3 regions of the Pseudomonas sp. 13B_2.1_Bac1 genome follow, and region 3 is predicted to be linked to each of the others. Evidence: riboswitches for the same ligand, from Rfam matches in the RefSeq annotation. Region 3 holds a riboswitch; each other region holds the start of a gene.
What was found. A riboswitch is a leader RNA that binds a small molecule or an ion and turns the genes downstream of it on or off. The one in region 3 is predicted to bind cobalamin.
Positions count from the first base shown of each region.

Region 1: linked by a shared signal. The riboswitch ahead of NTD80_RS18810 (ABC transporter substrate-binding protein) and the one ahead of NTD80_RS16705 (CbtB-domain containing protein) in region 3 are both predicted to bind cobalamin.
Region 2: linked by a shared signal. The riboswitch ahead of cobO (cob(I)yrinic acid a,c-diamide adenosyltransferase) and the one ahead of NTD80_RS16705 (CbtB-domain containing protein) in region 3 are both predicted to bind cobalamin.

Region 1 covers NZ_JANLOH010000081.1:8,915-13,894, reverse strand. Annotated here, with positions in the region: gene NTD80_RS18820 (aldehyde dehydrogenase family protein) at 1-535, shown strand, start outside; gene NTD80_RS18815 (hypothetical protein) at 965-1,408, opposite strand; cobalamin riboswitch at 1,525-1,719, shown strand; gene NTD80_RS18810 (ABC transporter substrate-binding protein) at 1,834-2,844, shown strand; gene NTD80_RS18805 (FecCD family ABC transporter permease) at 2,841-3,845, shown strand; partial or broken gene NTD80_RS18800 (ABC transporter ATP-binding protein) at 3,842-4,603, shown strand; gene NTD80_RS18795 (GNAT family N-acetyltransferase) at 4,658-4,980, opposite strand, start outside.
Region 2 covers NZ_JANLOH010000006.1:59,376-64,355, reverse strand. Annotated here, with positions in the region: gene NTD80_RS01450 (PQQ-dependent sugar dehydrogenase) at 1-413, opposite strand, end outside; cobalamin riboswitch at 513-777, shown strand; gene cobO (cob(I)yrinic acid a,c-diamide adenosyltransferase) at 856-1,467, shown strand; gene NTD80_RS01440 (cobyrinate a,c-diamide synthase) at 1,464-2,855, shown strand; gene bluB (5,6-dimethylbenzimidazole synthase) at 2,852-3,502, shown strand; gene cbiB (adenosylcobinamide-phosphate synthase CbiB) at 3,499-4,407, shown strand; gene cobD (threonine-phosphate decarboxylase CobD) at 4,400-4,980, shown strand, end outside.
Region 3 covers NZ_JANLOH010000068.1:111,826-116,805, reverse strand. Annotated here, with positions in the region: gene NTD80_RS16720 (LysR family transcriptional regulator) at 1-109, opposite strand, end outside; gene NTD80_RS16715 (DUF4865 family protein) at 203-742, shown strand; gene NTD80_RS16710 (CbtA family protein) at 744-1,472, opposite strand; gene NTD80_RS16705 (CbtB-domain containing protein) at 1,492-1,704, opposite strand; cobalamin riboswitch at 1,737-1,874, opposite strand; gene NTD80_RS16700 (histidine phosphatase family protein) at 1,903-2,457, shown strand; gene cobF (precorrin-6A synthase (deacetylating)) at 2,503-3,258, shown strand; gene NTD80_RS16690 (alpha/beta hydrolase) at 3,270-3,989, shown strand; gene NTD80_RS16685 (hypothetical protein) at 4,056-4,610, opposite strand; gene NTD80_RS16680 (monovalent cation:proton antiporter-2 (CPA2) family protein) at 4,683-4,980, opposite strand, start outside.

The DNA.
Region 1 (4,980 bases), on a different contig from region 3:
CGCGAAATTCCTCGAAGCCAGCCGTGCGTTGGTGATGGGCGATCCGACCTCGCCCCACACCTATGTCGGCCCGATGGCGCGCTTCGACCTGCGTGACGAGTTGCACGGCCAGGTCCAGGCCACCCTGGAAGAAGGCGCAACCTTGCTGCTGGGCGGTGACAAAGTACCGGGTGCCGGCAACTACTACGCGCCGACCGTGCTGGCGGGTGTTACCGACCAGATGACTTCGTTCAAGCAAGAACTGTTCGGCCCGGTGGCCTCGATCATCACCGCCCGCGACGCCGACCACGCCGTGGCCCTGGCCAACGACAGCGAGTTCGGCCTGACCGCGAGCATCTTTACCACTGACGCAGCCAAGGCGCGGGAGATCGCCAACCAGCTGGAAACCGGCGGGATCTTCGTCAACGCGTTCAGCGTGTCCGACCCTCGGGTGGCGTTTGGTGGCGTGAAAAAGAGCGGCTTCGGGCGCGAGTTGTCGCACTTCGGCGTGCGGGAATTCTGCAATGCGCAGACGGTTTGGCTGGATCGCAAGTAAGCCGGATCAGCACAACTGGCGGCTTTCGCGGCGAGCCGCCTGGTCGTGGTGAGCCGCCTGGTCGTGGTGAGCCGCCTGGTCGTGGTGAGCAGGCTTGCCCTGCGTTGGGGTGCGAAGCGCCCCCAGTAATCCCACCGCATCGTTTCAGGCAAACCGTGGTGTGAGGTTTTAGGGCTGCTTCGCAGCCCAACGCAGGGCAAGCCTGCTCACCACAATTAGCCTGTTTAGCCTGTTTAGCCTGTTTAGCCTGCTTGGCCTGCTTGGCCTGGTTGGCATGTTTGGCCTGCTTAACCTGCTTAACCTGCTTAACCTGCTTAACCTGCTTAGCCTGCTTAGCCTGCTAGGCAAGATACGTCCGCATGCCAGTACAAGAGCGTTTGCGAGTACAGGCCCACTCACTGCCAAAAGGCTGCCTCTACTGCCAGACCCTCACTGCGCATTAATGTAATAAAACTGCGCCTGGGTCTTTTCAACCGCGGTTCGCACTTTATCCTTCTGCGCATCGGTGCCCGAGTAGTAAATCTGCATACCTTTCAGATCCAGCCCTTCACAGGCGTTGCCGATCACGGCCACGTCAACGACAGTGCTGGCGCCGATTATCAGAAAGCCGGTGTCGCCCAGGCTTTTGGCCTTCAGCAATTCTTCTTTCAGATACATCGCATTGGCGCCACCCGCCATGGCAAGGGCCAGGTTGTCGGCGATCAAGCCGTGGCTGGGGATTTTCACACTGTGCAAGCGCACTCTGTTTTCCCCGGAAGGCAGCGACATGACATGCGCGGTGGCGGCTTCGTCAAAAATCTGCTTTTCGCTTTTACCCGGGGTGGCGCAACCGGCGAGCATGGCGATGAGGGCGAGGGCGACGAATGATTTCACTGTGTATTCCTTGTGTGAAGGCTGTCCATGGCCGCGCATCATAGGAGACCCATCCCACAAGAGCTACTGCAGTCTTCTCACCGCGCGCCGTCAGAACTCCCGCTCAACCGCGTGATCGACTACCATACCGCGCCGGTTCCCAAATGGGACTAATAGGGAATCCGAAGCGCGGTATGCCGCGCCAATCGGAACTGCCCCCGCAACTGTAGGTGCCGAGCCTGCTCCTTGATGCCACTGGACCTCGTCCGGGAAGGCCGGAGCGTGGCGACGACGCATCAGTCAGGAGACCTGCCGGCCCAAGCACCAACACTAACCGGCGGGGTGTCCGGGAAGGACATCCTTGCCTGCCTGACCCGCAGCGTTCGAGGGCGTAATTCCAGACCGTACCTCCCCAGTTCCACGTACGGTTTCAAGGAGATCGCCCCATGCTGCCACGCGTTACCGCCCTGATCACTGGCCTGGGCTTCTGTGCCCTGGCCCACGCCGCACCCACCGAGTACCCGCTGACCGTGCAGAACTGCGGCAGCACGCTCACCTTCCAGCAGGCACCCGCGCGCAGCGTGACCATCGGCCAGGCCGCCACCGAAATGCTCTACGCCCTCGGCGTAGGCGATAAAGTGGTCGGCACCTCGCTGTGGTTCAACAGCGTCCTGGCGCAGTACAAGGCACAGAACGACACAATCGAACGCCTGGCCGACAACGAGCCCAGTTTCGAGTCGGTGATCGCCAAGCGCCCGCAGTTGGTGGCTGCCGAGCTGGAATGGGTGGTCGGCCCGCAGGGCGTGGTCGGGACCCGCGAGCAATTCCACGAATTGAAGATCCCCACCTATCTGCTGCCCTCCGACTGCGAAGGCAAGGACAACCTGGTCGGCGCCGACGGCACGCGGCTGGAGCCGTTTCGCATCGAGACCATCTATAAAAGCATCAGCCAACTGGCGCAGATTTTCGACGTACAGGATCGCGGCCAACAACTGAACGACGAACTCAAGGCGCGCCTGGCCAAATCCGTCGCGACCGTGCAGGGCAAAGGCCTCAAGCAGGCCAGCGCGCTGGTGTGGTTCTCCAGCTCGGAGATGGCCAGCGACCCCTACGTGGCCGGCCATAAGGGCATTCCCGAGTTCATGCTGCAAACCCTGGGGCTGCACAATGTGGTGCAGTCCGATGAAGAATGGCCGGCCGTTGGCTGGGAAACCATTGCCAAGGCCAACCCGACCTTTTTGGTGATCGCGCGCATGGACCGCCGCCGCTACCCCGCCGATGACCATGAAAAGAAACTCGCCTTCCTGCGCAGTGACCCGGTCACCCGCAACATGGACGCGGTGAAAAACAACCGCATCATCATCCTCGACGCCCTGGCGCTGCAGGCCAGCATCCGTATGTTCGATGGCCTGGAACAACTGGCGACAGCCATCGATGGCTACGACTTGCCCAAATGATACGCACCCTACTCGCCCTGTCGCTGCTGCTGATCGCCGTGCTCGCCGGCGTGGCCATCGGCGAAACCGCCATCGCACCTAAGGTGGTGCTGCAGGTGCTGGCCAACAAGCTCTGGGCCGCCGGCTACGTGCTGGACCCGATCGATGAAGGCGTGGTGTGGAACTACCGCCTCACGCGTGCGCTGGTCGCTGCCGCATGCGGCGCCGGGCTGGCGACCTGCGGGGTAATTCTGCAATCGCTGTTGCGCAACCCGCTGGCCGATCCGTACCTGCTGGGCATCAGCGCCGGCGCCTCGACGGGCGCGGTGCTGGTGGCGTTGATCGGGGTGGGCGGCGGTTTGATCTCGCTGTCGGCCGGCGCCTTTGTCGGTGCGATGGCCGCATTTGCGCTGGTGATCCTGCTCGCGCGAGCCAGTGGTTCAGCCAGCGGCACCGGGCAGATCATCCTCGCGGGCATCGCCGGTTCGCAGCTGTTCAACGCGCTGACGGCGTTCCTGATCACCAAGTCGGCGAGTTCCGAACAGGCGCGCGGCATCATGTTTTGGCTGCTCGGCAATCTCAGCGGGGTGCGCTGGCCGTCGGTATGGCTGGCGGTGCCGGTGGCGGTTGCAGGGCTTGCTGTGTGCCTGTGGCACCGGCGCGCGCTGGATGCGTTTACCTTCGGCAGCGACTCGGCGGCCTCCCTGGGTATCCCGGTGCGCCGCGTGCAATTTGTGCTGGTCGCCTGCGCCGCACTGGTCACGGCGGTGATGGTGTCGATTGTCGGCTCCATCGGATTTGTCGGCCTGGTGATTCCCCACGCCGTGCGCCTGCTGCTCGGCACCGGGCACTCGCGCCTGTTGCCCGCCAGCGCCTTGGGCGGCGCATTGTTCTTGATTGCAGCCGATGTGTTGTCGCGCACGTTGATCAAGGGCCAGGTCATTCCGGTGGGTGTGGTCACGGCTTTGGTGGGCGCGCCGGTGTTTGCGCTGATCCTAATCGGCCGGAGGAATGCGCGATGACCGTACTGAGCTGCACCGGCCTGGGTTTTAAAGTGCGTGAAGCTACGTTGCTGCGCGACATTCACCTGCAGGTGCATCGGGGTGAAACCCTGGGCATCGTCGGCCCGAACGGCTCCGGCAAATCCACCCTGCTGAAACTGCTGGCCGGCCTGCGCACCCCGGCCACTGGCGAGGTGCGACTGGGTGAAGTGCGCCTGGGCGACCTGTCCCGTCGTGCCATTGCGCAGCAACTCGCGGTGGTCGAACAACAGGCCGACACCGACGACGCCATTCGCGTGTTCGACGCCGTGGCCCTGGGCCGCACGCCGTGGCTGTCGGCACTCAGCCCCTGGTCCCGCGAGGACGACGCTATCGTGCACCAGGCGCTGCAGGATGTAGACGCCACCCACCTGGGCCAACGTGCGTGGCGCAGCCTCTCGGGCGGTGAACGCCAACGGGTGCACATCGCCCGTGCGTTGGCGCAACGGCCGCAGATTTTGTTGCTGGATGAGCCGACCAATCACCTGGATATCCAGCATCAACTGGGGATTCTGAAGGGGGTGCAAGGCTTGCCGGTGACCACTTTGATTGCCCTGCATGACCTCAACCAGGCGCTCACCTGCGACCGCTTGGCGGTGCTGGATCATGGACGGTTGGTGGCGCTGGGCAAGCCGCTGGACGTGCTGACGCCGCAGCGGTTGCAGGCGACGTTCGGGGTGCAGGCGCATTACCTGACAGACCCGTTCGATGGGGCGCAGATACTGCGGCTACGCCCAAACTGTTCAGAGCACTCAACGGTAGGAGCCGGCTTGCCGGCGCCTACACTGGTAGTGTCATAGGGTTCGCTGCATATGCGTCGTGCGCCACACCGGGTCCGCGTCCACATCCACCACTTCGAACCCCTGCCGAAGCCAAAAATCAATCGCCCCAGGCAAAAACGGATGGGTGTGCAGGTACATGACCGCGACCCGATCCGCCTTAGCCTGCGCCTCCAGCGCAAGGTACAACGCGCGCGCCAGACCCAAGCGGCGAAACGCCGGCAACACAAACAGGCGCACCACCTCCACGGTCTTTTGTCCCTGATAATTCAACTGCGGGAAACGACCGTCATAGGGCAGATAACCAATGGCGGCGACGATCTGGCCTTGATCGCAGG
Region 2 (4,980 bases), on a different contig from region 3:
TGGTCGGCGTCACGCAGCAAGGTGATGCGGTTCGGGCTCGGCACAGCGGCGCCGGCACGGCCCATGACTTTCTCCATGACCCAGCCGCGAATACCCTTGGCGTCATCCGGCTTGGGTGGCGCGTTGGTTTCCGCCACCAGCACGTCGCCATTGGGCAATACATACAGCCAGCGCGGATGGTCCAGGCCTTCGGCGAACGCCGCCACCTGGGTGCCGGCAGCGGCGGTGGGCTTGGCGCCGTCCGGCCAGCCTATCGCCGGGGCGATATTCACGGTCGGGATCAGGGTCTTGTTCGGCTCCGGCAACTTGGGCGAGGGCCCGGTGCCATCGGAGACCTGCAAGGTAGAGCTTTCCCCGCAGGCAGCGAGGGTGCCGGCGAGCATGATAAGCAGGGCGAGTCTGGTTTTGTGCATGGTGTTCTCCTTAATACCTGTAAGGGTAGAGGAGGCCGGCCGTAGGATGGTTCAAGTGCAAGGCCAGCTTTAATTGACGCTCCACCCCCAACCCACTAACCTTCGCGGCTTGTTCCAGGTGCTCTGTGACCCATGGGTCGACGGAGTGAAACAGGGAAGCCGGTGAGTGAGCGCACTTGTACACAGTGCTGCCGCGATTCCGGCGCTGCCCCCGCAACGGTAAATGAGTCAAGACGGTGCTTTCTGCCACTGTATCGCGAGCGATATGGGAAGGCGCGCTGTCGGCCTGTCCTAATGCTCTCTCTATAAAGAGCCAGGGCGCCACTCATGAGTCCGGAGACCGGCCTGGTTCATCCAACAGCATCACGGTGGGCGATGCTTGGCTGTCTGTTTATCCTTTTTCCTGCCCGCCGTTTTTGTCCAGCCCCAACGGAGAGCTGTCATGACCGATTCCCCCGACCGCGACGAACGCCACCTGGCGCGCATGCTGCGCAAAAAAGCCGTGATCGATGAGCGCATCGCCAACTCCCCCAACGAATGCGGCCTGCTGCTGGTGCTCACCGGCAACGGCAAAGGCAAGAGCAGTTCGGCATTCGGCATGCTCGCCCGGGCCATGGGCCACGGCATGCAGTGCGGGGTGGTGCAGTTCATCAAGGGTCGCAACAGCACCGGTGAAGAGTTGTTCTTCCGCCGCTTTCCCGAGCAGGTGCGTTTTCATGTGATGGGCGAAGGCTTTACCTGGGAAACCCAGGACCGCCAGCGCGATATCGCCGCCGCTGAAGCCGCGTGGGCGGTGTCGCGCGAGTTGCTGCAAGACCCGTCCATCGGCCTGGTGGTGCTGGACGAGCTGAACATCGCCCTCAAGCACGGCTATCTCGACCTCGACCAGGTACTCAGCGACCTGCAGGCGCGCCCGCCAATGCAGCACGTGGTGGTGACCGGTCGTGGCGCCAAGCCCGAGTTGATCGAAATGGGCGACACCGTCACCGAGATGGGCATGCTCAAGCACGCGTTCCAGGCCGGTATCAAGGCACAGAAGGGCGTCGAACTTTGAATCAGCCCCGTCATTGCCCGGCTGTCTTGATCGCCGCACCGGCGTCCGGCCAGGGCAAAACCACCGTCACCGCCGCGCTCGCCCGTTTGCACCGCAATCTGGGGCGCAAAGTCCGCGTGTTCAAATGCGGCCCGGACTTTCTTGATCCGATGATCCACGAGCGCGCCAGTGGTGCGCCGGTGTATCAATTGGACATGTGGATGGTGGGCGAGCAGGAAAGTCGCCGCCTGTTGTGGGAAGCCGCCGCTGAGGCTGACCTGATCCTCATCGAAGGGGTGATGGGGCTGTTCGACGGCACGCCGTCCAGCGCCGACCTGGCGCGGCATTTCGGCGTGCCGGTATTGGGCGTGATCGACGGCACTGCGATGGCGCAGACGTTTGGCGCCCTGGCCTTGGGCCTCGCGCGTTATCAGCCGGATTTGCCGTTCGCGGGCGTGCTGGCCAATCGCGTCGGCACCTTGCGCCATGCGCAACTCCTCGAAGGCAGTCTCACCGAAGGCCTGCGCTGGTATGGCGCGCTGTCCCGTGAAACCGGGATCGAACTGCCGAGCCGCCACCTGGGGCTGGTGCAAGCCTGCGAGCTGAATGACCTCGACCTGCGCCTGGATGCTGCTGCGCAGGCACTGGGCAGCAGTTGTGAAGTTGCCTTGCCGCCGCCGGTGACCTTCGCCGCCCCCGAAGTGATCGAGGCCGAGCCGTTGCTGGCCGGCGTGCGCATTGCGGTGGCCCGTGACGAAGCGTTTGCCTTCACCTACGGCGCCAGCCTCGACCTGTTGCGGGCGATGGGCGCCGAGCTGCGCTTTTTCTCGCCGATCCATGACCGCGAATTGCCTGATGCCGACAGTCTCTATCTGCCCGGCGGCTATCCGGAACTGCACCACCAGGCGCTGTCGGAAAATACCTCGATGCTCGATGCCATCCGCGCCCATCACGCGGCCGGCAAACCCTTGCTCGCTGAATGTGGCGGCATGCTCTACCTGCTGGACTCGCTGACCGACGTCGACGGCACCCGCGCCGAACTGGTCGGCCTGCTGCAGGGCGATGCGGTGATGCAAAAGAAACTTGCGGCCCTGGCCCTGCAAAACGTCGAGCTGCCGGAAGGCGTGCTGCGTGGGCACACTTATCACCATTCCCTGACCAGCACCGAGTGGCAGCCGATTGCCCGTGGCGTCAGCCCCAATGGTGGGCGCGGCGCCGAGGCGGTGTTCCGACAAGGGCGTATGACCGCGTCCTACGTGCACTTCTATTTCCCGTCCAACCCGAGGGCGGTGGCAGCCTTGTTTGCGCCCGACCCTGAGGTCGCCAGCGCCGGCCAGCCGGCGCCCACAATCGACCACGTTGAATCCCCATTCACTGTGGGGGCGGGCTTGCCCCCGATGCGGCCATGACCGACAACGCCTTCCCCCAGGCCGACCGCGACGCCGTCTACCGCGCCATCGCCGAGCGCCGCGACATGCGCCACTTCAGCGGCGGCAGCGTGGCCCCCGAGTTGCTGCACCGCCTGCTCCAGGCTGCACATCAGGCGCCGAGTGTCGGCCTGATGCAGCCGTGGCGCTTTATCCGCATCAGCGACCGCCAACTGCGTGGGCAGATCCAGCAAGTGGTGGAAGAAGAACGCGTGCGCACTGCCGAGGCGTTGGGCGAGCGTTCCGATGAGTTCATGAAACTCAAGGTCGAAGGCATCCATGACTGCGCCGAAGTGCTGGTGGCAGCGCTGATGGATGATCGCGAGCGGCATATCTTCGGCCGGCGCACCTTGCCGGAAATGGACATGGCCTCGCTGTCCTGTGCGATCCAGAACCTGTGGCTGGCGGCTCGCGTCGAAGGGCTGGGCATGGGCTGGGTCTCGCTGTTCGAGCCCCAGGCCCTGGCCGACCTGCTGGGCCTGCCGCCCGGCGCAAAACCCCTGGCGGTGTTGTGCCTGGGGCCGGTGGCCGAGTTTTATCCGGCACCGATGTTGCAGCTCGAAGGCTGGACCGAACCACGGCCGCTGAGTGACATGTTGTATGAGAATGTGTGGGGAGTGAGTCAATGAGTGTGGCCTTGCTGTGTGTCGCTGCAGTGGCGCTGGATGCGCTGCTGGGTGAGCCCAGGCGCTGGCATCCGCTGGTGGCGTTCGGCAATTTTGCCGGGCGCATCGAGCAACGTTTCAACAGCGGTGGCCGTGGCTGGCGCAGCCATGGGGTGACCGCGTGGTTTATCGCGGTGGTGCCGCTGACCCTGCTGGCGACCGCCTTATCGTGGGCGCCGTATATCGGCTGGGTGCTGGAGATCCTCGCGCTGTACTGTGCCCTTGGCATGCGCAGCCTTGGCGAACACGTGATCCCGGTGGCCCGGGCGCTGCGCAGCGATGACCTGGAACAAGCCCGCCAGCGCGTGAGCTACCTGGTCAGCCGCCAGACCAGTGAACTGGATCGCACCGAAGTCGCCCGCGCCGCCACCGAGTCGGTACTCGAAAACGGCAGCGATGCGGTGTTTGCCGCGCTGTTCTGGTTCGTCGTCGCTGGCGTGCCGGGCGTGGTGCTTTACCGCCTGAGCAACACCCTCGACGCGATGTGGGGCTATCGCAACGAACGCTTCGAACGCTTCGGCTGGGCTGCGGCGAAAATCGACGATCTGCTGAACTACATTCCGGCACGCCTGGTGGCGTTGACCTACGCAGTGCTGGGCAAAACCCGCCTGGCGCTCAAATGCTGGCGGACCCAGGGCCCGACGTGGGACAGCCCTAACGCTGGCCCGGTGATGGCCGCCGGTGCTGGCGCCTTGGGCGTGGAGCTGGGCGGCGCGGCGATCTACCACGGTGAGGTGCATCAACGGCCGCCACTGGGCGAAGGTCCGGCGGCGGATGCCGATTCCATCGACCGGGGCTGGCAACTGGTGCAGCGCGGCGTATGGTTATGGCTGCTGATCCTATGTGCGGGGGCGCAATTCTATGCTTGAACACGGTGGCCGGCTGCGCAAGGCGGCGATGCAGTACGGGATTGCCGAGGCTGATTGGCTCGACCTCTCCAGCGGCCTGGCGCCGTGGCCCTGGCCGATCCCCGAAATCCCGCTGCGAGCCTGGGCGCGCCTGCCGGAAACCGACGACGGCCTGGAGCAGGCCGCCAGCGAGTATTACGGCGCTGCGCATCTGTTGCCGGTGGCCGGTTCCCAGGCGGCGATCCAGCTGCTGCCGCGCTTGCGCCGTGCGGGCAAGGTCGGCGTGTTGTCGCCGTGCTATGCCGAACACGCCGAAGCCTGGCGCCGCGCCGGTTATGTGGTGCGCGAGGTGCAGGAGCAGGAAGTCGACTTCTTCCTCGATGGCCTCGACGTGCTGGTGGTGGTCAATCCCAACAATCCCACCGGCCTGAGCCTGGCGCCGCAACGCCTGCTCGACTGGCACACCCGGCTGGCCCAGCGCGGCGGTTGGCTGGTGGTGGACGAAGCGTTCATGGATGTCACCCCGCAACTGAGCCTGGCCAGCCAGGCCCATCAGGTCGGTTTGATTGTGCTGCGCTCATTCGGCAAGTTTTT
Region 3 (4,980 bases):
CCTGGGAGGTGTCGAGGGCTGCGGCGGCGCGGGTGAAACTGGCGAAGTCGGCGACCAGCACAAAGGCCTGCACGGTGTCGATATCCAGCGGTTTGGGCGCGTCAGTCATATCCGATCCTTATCGCACATATATCGGCTGATATCTTGTTGAAATCATCGGCGCTGCGCAAGCTGAACCCTCAACTTGCACGGGAGCTTCTTCATGTTTGCCAAACAGTATTCACACCGCTTGCCTGCCGACTACGACATGGCCGTGATCCGCCGCCGCGCCGCGCAATTGGGGCCGTTGTGGGATCACGCCGAAGGACTGCTGTTCAAGGCGTTTATTGCCCAGGAGCACGCAGGCAAGGTGTATGCCTCGGTGTATCTATGGTCCGACCCACTGCAGGCCGCCGATTTTCTGCTCGGAGAGCGCTTTCAGAAGGTGCTCGACAGCTTCGGCCGTCCGTATATCGAGAGCTGGTTGCCGCTGGATGTGCAACGTGGGCCGGCGCAGACCGCGCTGAGTCTGTACCGCGAGGACTGGGCGTTGGAACCGGGGGCCGACAGGGCGGCGATCCTGGCCAAGGAGAAAAGTCGCAACCAGCAGTTGGCGGATAGCGGCGACACCTTTGCGGTGTTCCTCGCTCTGGATGTGCAGGCCTGGCGACTGGTACGGATCACCTTGTCGGCCAAGGCGTTGCAGGCGGACCATCCCGGGACGGGCTACCAGGTGTTTTACCTGGCCCATCCCGGGATTTGACTCAGGAATTGAATCGGGCTTTTGGCTGGCTGAGCTTGCGCTCGGCCACCGCTCCGAACACCAGGCCCAGGGTGGTCCACAGCACCAACTGGATGCCCAACGACGCCACGCGGAATTTCCACAGCAGCACGGCCGAGAATTGCTCCGGCACTTCGTTGATCACCGGGAACAGGCTGCCGGCCACTGCGACGATCACGATGTACAGCGCCACGCCGAGGATCGCGCCGCTCCACACGCCACGGCGGGCAATCAGCTTGCGCGCGGCGTTGATCGCGATCACGGCCGCCGCCAACGACACCAGCAGCATCAGGAAGAACAGCTTGGTGCGCTGTGCAATGGTCTGCGGGTCCCCCACGGAAGGCGGGTTGGCCGGGTATTTGAGCCCGGGCACCAGGATCAGCGTCACAAAGGCCGCCAATGCCAGCAGCGCCGCCAGGCCGCGCGGGCCGACCTTGCCGATGCGGCCCAGGGCGTAGGCGAACACCAGGGCGAAGAGGCCACCCAGGGACACGCTGTAGACCACCACGCCGGTGAACAGGCCGAAGGTACTTTGCACCTCGCGGCTCACCAGTTCTTCTTCCGGCGCATCGCCGTGCATCTGTGCCATCTGGTCTTCAAAGGCGATGGCCTTGTCGATCTGCGGCTCGCCGAAGGCCTTGGCGAAACCGAAGGCCAACACGCCGGCGAGCAGGCCCACCAGCATCCCGCGTACGAGTAATTGCCCTGTCATGGTGTGTCTCTCTTATGAATTAATGGCAGGGGAAACCCAGCAGGTGGCGACCGTCGTGCACAAACTCGTGCACGTACATGCCCTTGAACACCGCAGTGGCGCCTTGCTCGGCACCGACGAAGTAAATCGCCAGCATCAGCAGCAGGCCGCCGAAGATCGCCCAGGGCAGGATTTCGCCCAGCGGGATCGTCGGCACATAGACATCAGGATGGGTTGCAGCAGTGTTAGCCATGAGAACCTCCAGGGATGACGCGTCCCGAAATGGATAGCGAAGGGGCTGAAACAGGGTCTGGCTTACGGCTATTGGGCCGAATACAGTGGCGCGACCGCGCCGGAATCGAACCGGCTTCCTCTTTCATGTTCGTTGTAACATGTTGAAACAACTTCGCCAGTCTACGCTGACTGCGCGCTGAAACAGAGTGAAATTGTGATGCAGGCCACCCGTCTGACCCTTATCTGCCATGCCATCACGCCGCTGCAAAAGCAGGGGCGCTTTCCCGATGACGAATCGGTGGCGATGGACTGGCAAGCTGCCGCGTCATCGCTGGCCGGGCGCTACCCGAAAAACCTGCGCCTGCTCTGCGCACCCGAGGCTCGCGCCCGGCAGACGGCGGGTTTGTTCGGCAGCGCGCCGGTGTTTGAAGAAGCCCTGCGCGATGGCAACTTCGGCGATTGGAAGGGCCAGGCCATCAGCCAGTTGGATCATGGCCAGTTGCAGGACTGGATGACCAACAGTGCCAGTGCGCCCCACGGTGGCGAGTCGGTCGAGCAGATTTGCGCACGCGTGGCACAGTGGATGAAAACCCTCGAAACACAGCCCGGGCACGTAGTGGCTATCACCCATCCCTTTGTCATCCGCGCCGCGATGCTGTACGTGTTGCAGTTGCCCGTCGCGATGTTCTACCGGATCGACGTCGAGCCACTCTGCGCCACCGAACTGCGCTTCAACACTGTCTGGCGCCTGCGCCTGGAAACTCACGCCTAGCCGCATGAACATGGCAAAATCCACGCCCCGCACTGAGAGCAACCCATGAAACGCATCCTGATCATCGGCATTGGCGCCGGCAACCCTGACTACATCACGATGCAGGCCGTGAAAGCGCTGAACCGCACCGACGTGTTTTTCCTGATGGACAAGGGCCAGAGCAAGGACAAGCTGATCGACCTGCGTCGCGAGATCTGCGAGACCTACATCACCGAGCCCGGCTACCGCTTCGTCGAGGCCGACTGCCCCGAGCGTGTGCGCGGGGATATCGACTACACCACGGCCGTGCAGGACCTCAACCGCGACAAGCAGGCGACGTTCGAACGCATGATCAATGAGGAAATGGCTGACGGTGAAGTCGGCGCTTTCCTGGCCTGGGGAGACCCGGCGCTGTACGACAGCACCATTCGTATCCTGCAGGCGATCCTGGCCAGTGGCCGCTGCCACTTTGAGTTTGAAGTCATCCCCGGCATCACCAGCGTGCAAGCCCTGGCGGCCCAGCACAAGGTGGCGCTGAACCGCATCGGCAAGTCCGTCGAAATCACCACCGGGCGCCGTTTGGCCGCAGGGCAGGCGAGTGATGCCGATACCCTGGTGGTGATGCTCGACGCCGAAGATTCCTACCGCAGCGTGGCGGATCAAGGCCTGGATATTTATTGGGGCGCCTACTTGGGCACGCCGGATGAAATCCTGATCAGCGGCAAGGTCAGCGAAGTGGCTGGAGAAATTGAACGGGTGCGCAAGGCGGCGCGCCTGGAGAATGGTTGGATCATGGACACTTATTTGTTGCGCAAACCCTGAGGTAACGTCCCATGCTCAAAGTGTTTGCCCTGGCGCTGGCCCTGGTGGCCGGTACCGCCCAGGCCGATACCAGCCTGCACACCGATTTGCCGCTTTCATACCTGGAACAGACCCAGGGCGATGCCCGCAACCAGCCACTGGTGATTTTCCTGCACGGGTTCGGCAGCAACGAGGAGGATCTGTTCGGCATCAAGGACGCGCTGCCCTCCACTTGGACCTACCTGTCGGCCCGTGCGCCGATGCCGGTCGACCCGCATGGCTTTCGCTGGTTTACCAAGACCCCGGGCGACGGCGAGTACAACGGCGAAACCGCTGATTTGCAGCGCAGCGCCACACTGCTCGAAGACTTCGTGACCCAGGCCACCGCCAAATACCACACCCAGAGTGACCGGGTGTTCCTGGTCGGTTTCAGCCAGGGTGCGATCATGTCCTACGAGGTGGGCTTGCGTAAGCCTGCGTTGGTGCGTGGGATTGCGGCGTTGAGTGGCAGCGTGTTGCCGGTGCTCAAGGCCGAGCTGAAGCCCGATGAGCGCCTGAAACAGCTGGCGATCTTTATCGGCCACGGCACCCTGGACCAGGCGCTGCCGTATACGTCGGCGACGCGCGCGAATGAGGTGCTGACGGGGTTGGGGCTGACGCCGGAGTTTCATGGCTATCCGGGCATGCCGCATACCATCAGCGAGGCGGAGGTGCAGGACCTGAAGGCTTGGCTGGAAAAAAGCCTGAACTGACGTTGGCTAAGTGTGGGCGCTGGCTGGCCAGCTCCCACATTTGTTGGTGGCGTCAGGAAGATCGGCTCACTTGCCGCCGGTGATCTGCTTCACCAACTCCGCATGCCCCTTCACATCATCGGCCCGCGAGATGGCCTGGATCACCAGCAAATGGTTGCCCGAACCGCCGAGGAAAGTGGAGTTCAAGGTCTTGCCGCCGCCCTGGGTGGCGGTGCTGTCCACCTGGCGCAACCCCAGGCCCTTGAACGTGAGTTTCTTCTCGCTGAGTTTCTTGAAGTCGGGCAGTGCAGCGGTCTGGTCCTTGACGAAGCCGGCCACGGCGCCGTCGAGGAACTGCGTGTCGTTGTCCTGGATGGTAACCCCGTCGTTACGCACGGTTTCGGCGACGATCACCACGCTTTTCGTGGTCTGGTTGGCGTACATCGTGCCTTGGGTGTCGGCGGTGCCATCTTCGGCCTTGCCGGCCGGCAGGGTGTCGGCGACGTAGGCCTTGGGCAGGCTGAAAGTGAACTTACCGCCCAGGGTGGAGAGGGTTTGCGTGGCAGGCTTGGCAGCAGCGAAGGCGCTGCCGGCGGTAAGCGCAAGGGCCAGCAGGACGGCGGTCTTGGTGAAAGTGGCCATGAAGCGCTCCAGGGATGAACGAAATTGCGGCATATTCTGTCAGAAATTTCGCAATATCGTTCATCCGAAGCCTTACACCTTGTCGGACTCCTCCTCGAGCCGATCCATCTCAAACAGTCGCGCCAGTTCTGCACGGGCTTCCTGGGCGGTCTGCATGACCTTGGCCGCATCGTCGTACACCGCGTGTTGGGCGGCGAGGACTTGCAAGTCGTGATTTTTGAAACGGGTGATGCGCGCATCCGCCTGGGCCTGGCTCAAGCCCAGGCCCACCAGGGTACGGCGGCTCATTTCCAGGCTGGAGTAGAAGGTCTCGCGCACCGGCGAGGCATCCAAGTCCACCAGGCGGTGCACGTGCTGGCGGTTACGCGCG